DNA from 3 places in the Arthrobacter pigmenti genome. Region 3 is predicted to be linked to each of the others. Evidence: riboswitches for the same ligand, from Rfam matches in the RefSeq annotation. Region 3 holds a riboswitch; each other region holds the start of a gene.
The links. A riboswitch is a leader RNA that binds a small molecule or an ion and turns the genes downstream of it on or off. The one in region 3 is predicted to bind S-adenosylmethionine.
Positions count from the first base shown of each region.

Region 1: linked by a shared signal. The riboswitch ahead of metX (homoserine O-acetyltransferase MetX) and the one ahead of BJ994_RS09805 (aminotransferase class V-fold PLP-dependent enzyme) in region 3 are both predicted to bind S-adenosylmethionine.
Region 2: linked by a shared signal. The riboswitch ahead of BJ994_RS12935 (rhodanese-like domain-containing protein) and the one ahead of BJ994_RS09805 (aminotransferase class V-fold PLP-dependent enzyme) in region 3 are both predicted to bind S-adenosylmethionine.

Region 1 covers NZ_JAATJL010000001.1:1,024,937-1,027,168, forward strand. The annotation lists gene BJ994_RS04700 (VOC family protein) at 1-532, opposite strand, end outside; SAM riboswitch class IV at 853-981, shown strand; gene metX (homoserine O-acetyltransferase MetX) at 997-2,148, shown strand; gene BJ994_RS04710 (DNA glycosylase AlkZ-like family protein) at 2,169-2,232, opposite strand, start outside.
Region 2 covers NZ_JAATJL010000001.1:2,771,640-2,773,871, forward strand. The annotation lists gene BJ994_RS12930 (aminodeoxychorismate lyase) at 1-819, shown strand, start outside; SAM riboswitch class IV at 972-1,098, shown strand; gene BJ994_RS12935 (rhodanese-like domain-containing protein) at 1,105-1,545, shown strand; gene BJ994_RS12940 (O-succinylhomoserine sulfhydrylase) at 1,538-2,232, shown strand, end outside.
Region 3 covers NZ_JAATJL010000001.1:2,126,049-2,128,280, reverse strand. The annotation lists gene BJ994_RS09805 (aminotransferase class V-fold PLP-dependent enzyme) at 1-824, opposite strand, end outside; SAM riboswitch class IV at 868-982, opposite strand; gene hisN (histidinol-phosphatase) at 1,097-1,903, opposite strand; gene BJ994_RS09795 (cold-shock protein) at 2,056-2,232, opposite strand, start outside.

The DNA of each region.
Region 1 (2,232 bases), 1.1 Mb from region 3:
GCGTACCGAGCCACTCAGTTACCCGGTCGGCAGAGCCGGCAATAGTAAGGGCGCTCAGCCTGACTGAAGCCGGCCGTGCCTGCGAGGGATGAATGGCTTCGGTGCCGTTGTCCCAGCGGATCATGTAGGGCACCTGCGGGTCCGAGATGAGGCCTTTGATGCCGATCTGCTGCCAGGTGAGCTCCTGCCCGTCCGGGAACTTCCGGTTGCCGGGAACGGCGCTGCGGCCGAGGCGCTCCTCGAACGGCGTGAGGTCATCAACCGCGACGCACCAGCCCATCCAGCCGCCGCCGGCCTCGGAACGGGCGCGGACAGCCTGTCCGAAAGGCGCCTTGTCCGACGCAGGGTGGTCGAGTACCTCAACCACCTCGAGGTACTGGCCGTTCACCAGCGGAAAGATCATGTTGCGGGTTCCGAATCGAGGGTGAACTCCACCCTTGACGAATTCGATTCCCAAAGCTTCGGAGATCCGCTCCGCCGTGGCAGAGAGACCGTCAGGTTCACAGGCGTAAGAGACATGATCCAGGCGCATGGCCCCATTTTGGCACTTTGTGATGGAGGCCTCGACTTAGGGTTACCTAAGTCACAGACGCTCCCGGGTAGCCCCAAGCTAAATCCAAGGTTTTGCGCGGATAGTTTGCCGGACAGGAAGACCGGTTCCGAGACCGCCGGCGCTTCCTGCCAGGGACCTTCGAAACGGAAGTCCCCCTTGAGTGGAGTCGCCCCCTTCCAGGGACACGGCGGCTCCACTCAAGCATGTTGCACGGCATTCCTGCTTCCGTCCACAGGCCGGAAATTCACCCCGGGTCACATTAGTTGCCCAATTCCGCACCGTCGGGTTTTCTTGTACCAGGTCACGAGTGACAGTACGGCGCGTTGCGCCGCCAGCCCCGGCTTGCTGTCCGGCAACCCTCCTTCGCGGTGGGGTGCCCCGGGTGACGACCAGGCGATGCACGAACGGTGCAGGCGCAAGCGCGATTTACGAAGGTGGCACTCTTGACAGGCACTACAACGACCCAGGCGCAGCCGCGGCCGGATCTGGACGGGGACGCTTCCATCCGGCGGTTATCTATCGGTCCGATGACGCTCGAGGCTGGAGGGCACCTGCCCGACGTCGTTCTTGCATATGAGACCTGGGGGAGCCTGAACGCGGATGCCTCCAACGCGGTCCTGATCGAGCACGCGCTCACGGGCAGTTCACACGTTGCACGGGGGGACTCTGAGGAGGAGGGCTGGTGGGACGGCCTGGTTGGCCCGGGCCGCACCATCGACACCGATCGCTTCCTCGTTGTGTCCATCAATATGCTCGGCGGCTGTTACGGCTCTACGGGACCTGCGTCCCTGCACCCGGATGGGAAACCGTGGGGTTCGCGCTTCCCGTTTGTCACGGTCCGCGATTCCGTGCGGGCTGAGGCATTGCTCGCGGATCTGCTGGGAGTTCCATCCTGGCATTCGGTGATCGGCGGATCAATGGGCGGCGCCCGTGCACTTGAGTGGGCGCTCATCTACCCCGACCGCGTCCAGCGCTGTGCAGTCATTGCATGTGCGGCAGCGAGCACAGCCGAGCAGATTGCATTCGCACAGGCACAGGTGCAGGCAATCCGGCTGGACCCGCAGTTCGCGCAGGGAGACTACTACGGCACCGTCGGGCCTGAGGGCGGCCTCGGACTCGCCCGGCGGATCGCGCACATCACCTACCGGTCCGAACCCGAGTTCACCCACCGGTTCGGGCGCGCCGCGCAGGGTGCGGAGGAGCCGTTCGGATCCCCGCTTCCGGCGGAGCGTGGCCGCTACCAGATTGAAAGTTATCTCGACCATCAGGCAGACAAACTCGTCCGGCGCTTCGACGCCAACAGCTACATTGTCCTCACCGAGGCACTCATGAGCCACGACGCGGCACGTGACCGCGGCAGCCTTCCCGAAGCGCTGAGCAAGGCACAGGCGCAGTTCTTCATCGCGGCCGTCGATTCCGACCGGCTCTACTGGCCCGCGCAGTCACACGAACTCGCGACCGCGCTGCCGGGCGAAGTGACGGTACACACGATCACTTCGCCAATAGGCCACGACGCGTTCCTGACCGAGATAGCGCAGCTTGAGCCCGCGCTGCATGCGGCTTTCTACGAGGACGACGACGACGGCGCCGCGTAGCACTCAGTGACGCGTAACGTTCAGCGCCACCGGACGTTCAGCGCACGTCCAAGGAAATCTCCGTACTTCCGCACCGCGTCTTCC
Region 2 (2,232 bases), 650 kb from region 3:
GACGCCTCCCAGCCACAGCTGAAAGTTACCGACACCGGCATTACTCGCGGCGACGGGATCTTCGAGACGATGCTCGCGGTAAACGGCGCACCCCGGAAGCTGCAGGCACACCTGGCCCGGCTGGCGTCCTCGGCGGAGGCGCTGGCATTGAACGTCCCAGCCTCGGACGCGTGGGAACGTGCCATTGGCACGGCCCTGCAGGAAGCGGACGACGACGGCGATCTTGTGGTCAAGCTCGTCGCGATCCGTGGGGTTGAAGAGAGCGTCGAGGGCGGCACGGAAGCCACCGCCTGGGTCCAAGTGTCTCCCGTTCCGAAGGGCCTTCGGGGCAAACGCCTCGCCGTCCTCCTCCTCGACCGCGGCTACGACAGCACCGCTGCCCAGCGCGCCCCCTGGCTGCTCATAGGCGCGAAGACCCTCTCCTACGCCGTCAACATGGCGGCACTGCGTTATGCCAAGTCGCAGGGTGCGGATGACGTCATCTTCACCTCCTCGGACGGCAAGGTGCTGGAGGGACCGACGTCAACCGTCCTCATCGCCCGGGTAATCGACGGCGTCAAGCACCTGATCACACCGCAACTTGAGAGCGGAATCCTGGCTGGAACCTCGCAGAGTGCGCTGTTCGCTGCAGCTCGCGATGCGGGCTGGGAACTCGGCTACGGGCCGCTCATCCCGGCTGATCTCTTCGCCTCCGACGGCGTGTGGCTGATCTCGAGCGTGCGGCTCCTGGCGGAAGTGGCATCGCTCGACGGTAAACCTGTAACCATGTCGCCGGACCTCACGGCCGAGCTGTCCGCACTGGTGGAATCCGTCTCCTAGCCCCACAAACGCGCCGACGATTCGCACGATCGTGGGGACGTCACCACGAACCCGCGCAACAGCGGCACTTTTGCGGACGCGCGACGCCGCATTACTGCACATTACGACGGCGCGTGGCAGAGTCGCCGGAGCCGGTGCTACGTTCAGTCGGGAGTAACGAGCGCCAGCGCCAAGCCCTGACTTGCTGGCCGGCAACCCTCTATCACGGCGGGGTGCCTCAGGTGAATACTCGGCACAAGGATCAGCTTTCGAAGGATCAACAGCGTGCACGCGTGAGGAGACACAGTGTCACAACAGTCAGCACATACGCCCCGGCCTGCCAATGGTTATGCCGGCGACGTCACACCCCGTCAGGCGGTGGAGCGGGTCAGCAAGGGCGCGGTCCTGGTTGACGTCCGCACCACCGAAGAGTGGCGCACGGTTGGCGTCCCGGACCTCACCGACGCCGGGACCGTTCCCCTGTTCCTCGAATGGAACCGCGCGGACGGCGCCCGGAACGAGTCCTTCGTCTCCCAACTGGACGGTCTCAAGGGCCGCGAACTGCTGTTCATCTGCCGTTCCGGAGTCCGCTCGGTTGCAGCAGCAAAGAGTGCCACCGCCGCAGGCCACACGGTTTATAACGTGCTCCACGGTTTCGAGGCTGACGGCGGCTGGCGCGCCAGCGGCCTGGCGACCACGGTTCATGCCCAGTCCGCCGGGGTCAAGGGAGGGAAGGCAGATGACTGAGTCCACGCCGTCGTCGTTCTCCCCCGCAACCCCTTCCGAGCCGATCCCCGGCAATGGCGGTTACCCCGTTGTCCAGCGCCCGGACGACGACGTCGCCGCCTGGGCGTCCGACACCCTCGCCGTGCGCGGCGGGCTGGCCCGCTCAAACTTCGAGGAGACGTCGGAGGCACTGTTCCTGAACTCAGGTTTCGTGTATTCCTCCGCGGCTGCTGCCGAGGCTGCGTTCACCGGCGATGTGGACCGGTTTGTCTACTCCCGGTACGGCAACCCCACCGTCGCAATGTTCCAGGAACGCCTCCGGTTGCTTGAGGGCGCAGAAGCCTGCTTCGCCACGGCGAGCGGCATGTCAGCCGTTTTCACCGCGCTCGGAGCGCTGTTGGCCAGCGGCGACCGCGTTGTGGCCTCACGAAGCCTGTTCGGGTCCTGTTTTGTGATCCTCAATGAGGTTCTCCCGCGCTGGGGCGTCGAAACGGTATTCGTGGACGGCTGGGACCTTGCCCAGTGGGAAGAAGCCCTGAGCGTTCCCACCACGGCGGTGTTCTTCGAATCGCCGTCGAATCCGATGCAGGAGATCGTCGACATCCGCGCCGTCGTCGAACTCGGGCATGCCGCCGGCGCGCAGGTGGTGGTGGACAACGTCTTCGCCACCCCGCTGCTGCAGCGGTGCACCGAACTCGGTGCCGACGT
Region 3 (2,232 bases):
TGACGGGCGGGACCGGTTGCCCACGACACGGAGTCCACCCTGACCGTCTTCACCGCTCCGCCGCCGGCCAGGTGCGGGGTTCCCGCATCGAGCCAGTCCGGCCTGCCGACCAGCACGCCAGCACCGTAGGGCGCGTAGAGCTTGTGGCCGGAGAAGGCGACGTAGTCGATCTCATCCCCGGACACATCCAATCGCCGGTGCGGAGCGAGCTGGGCCGCGTCCACGACGATCCGCGCGCCATGAGCGTGCGCAATCTCCGCGAGCCGCCCGATGGGAAGGACCTCACCGGTAACGTTGGAAGCCCCCGTCACCGCTAGCAGGTTGATCCCGCCGGCGGCGAGCTCCCGATCGAGCGCGACGGCGGTGGCATCGACGGTGTCGGCCGCGGTAACGCTGCGGTGCGGCCGCTGAAGCCAGGGAAGAAGGTTGGCGTGGTGCTCCAGGTCGAGGTAGAGGACTTCGCCCTCGCTCGGCACGCACCCGGCGAGCAGGTTCAGGGAATCTGTGGTGTTCCGCGTGAAGATGACGGCGTCATCTGCGCGTCCGCCCACGAAGTCCCGGACAATCCTGCGGGCGTTCTCGTACAGCGATGTAGAAATCTGTGAAGCGTATCCCGCACCCCGATGGACGCTTGCGTAGTACGGCAGCACGCTCTGGACGTAGTCGCTGACCTCCTGGAGTGCCGGTGCCGACGCCGCATAGTCCAGATTCACGTACCGTACGGTGGTGCCGTCGATTAGTGGAGCCGGAAGCTCCCCACCCAGCACCGGAGCGAGGGGATCGGCGGATACCAAGGTTGTCTGGTCTAGGATTGCGTTGCTCATGGAGTAACCCCACAGTGGTCTCAGGGAACCGCCGTTCAGGGAGGTTCCGCGCTTGCCGCATCACTTTCTGGTGCGGCCTGGTCGTCACCCGGGGCACCCCACCGCGGAAGGAGGGTTGCCGGCCAGCAAACCGGGGTTTTGCGCTGGCACTCGTGACCAATGTGTTTCAGCATAGGACAGGTTGGCGTTGCCCTGCAGCATTGTTACAGGGTTACTGGCGGCGGATCCGTTGCGCCGAATACCGCGGATCGGCGGTATTCGGCGCAGGAGGCCTACAAAAGGTCGTCGAGGGCCGGGTTGAGTTTCTTCAGGACCTCGTTGTGCAGCGTGCTGTTCGTTGCCAGCGCATTGCCGCCGAAAGGGCCATCTGAGCCTTCCAGAGACGTGAAGCGGCCACCAGCCTCCGTGACGATCGGTACCAGTGCAGCCATGTCATACAGGTTCAATTCCGGTTCGCACGCAATATCCACTGCTCCCTCGGCGACGAGGCAATAGGACCAGAAGTCACCGTAGGCCCGTGTGCGCCAGACCGAATCGGTGAGCGATACGAACTCATCGAGGTTGCCGCGCTCCCGCCAACCGGAAAGGTTCGAGTAGGAGAGGGATGCGTCTTCCAGCCGTGACACGTTGGACACCCGGAGGCGGGTGGCCGCCGCGAGCGACTTCCCCATAAACGCACCCGTGCCGGTTGCCGCCCACCAGCGCTTGCCAAGGGCCGGCGCACTGACGACGCCCACTACGGGGCGGCCTTCATCGACGAGGGCTATGAGCGTTGCCCATACCGGAACGCCGCGCACGAAGTTCTTGGTGCCGTCGATGGGGTCGATGATCCAGCGCCGCGCGCCGGCACCGCTGCTTCCGAATTCCTCTCCTAGCACTGCATCGCGCGGCCGGGCACGTGAAAGCTGCCCGCGGATCGCTTCCTCTGCAGACTTGTCGGCGTCAGTGACCGGCGTAAAGTCCGGTTTTGTCTCCACCGACAGATCCTGGGCCTTGAACCGGGACATGGTCTGGTCATCCACCGAGTCCGCCATCACGTGGGCAAGGCGCAGGTCATCGTTGTAGCTCTGGAGGTTCATACTTCTCAACCTATCGTGTGGGACGGCGGCCATCCGGGAGCGGAGTGCCATCAGTGGTCATGTGGCGCCGCCGACGAATATCGAGACAGGGCCTTTACGACAGAAGGGCACCGGCCCAAATGGCCGGTGCCCTTCTGAAATGCTGCTAAAGACTAGAGTACGGAGATGTTCTCAGCCTGCGGACCCTTGGGGCCCTGGGTGGTCTCGAAGCTGACCTTCTGGTTCTCTTCGAGTGAGCGGAAGCCGCCCGAGTTGATTGCGGAGAAGTGTGCGAAAACGTCAGCGCCGCCGTCGTCAGGAGCAATGAATCCAAAGCCCTTTTCAGCGTT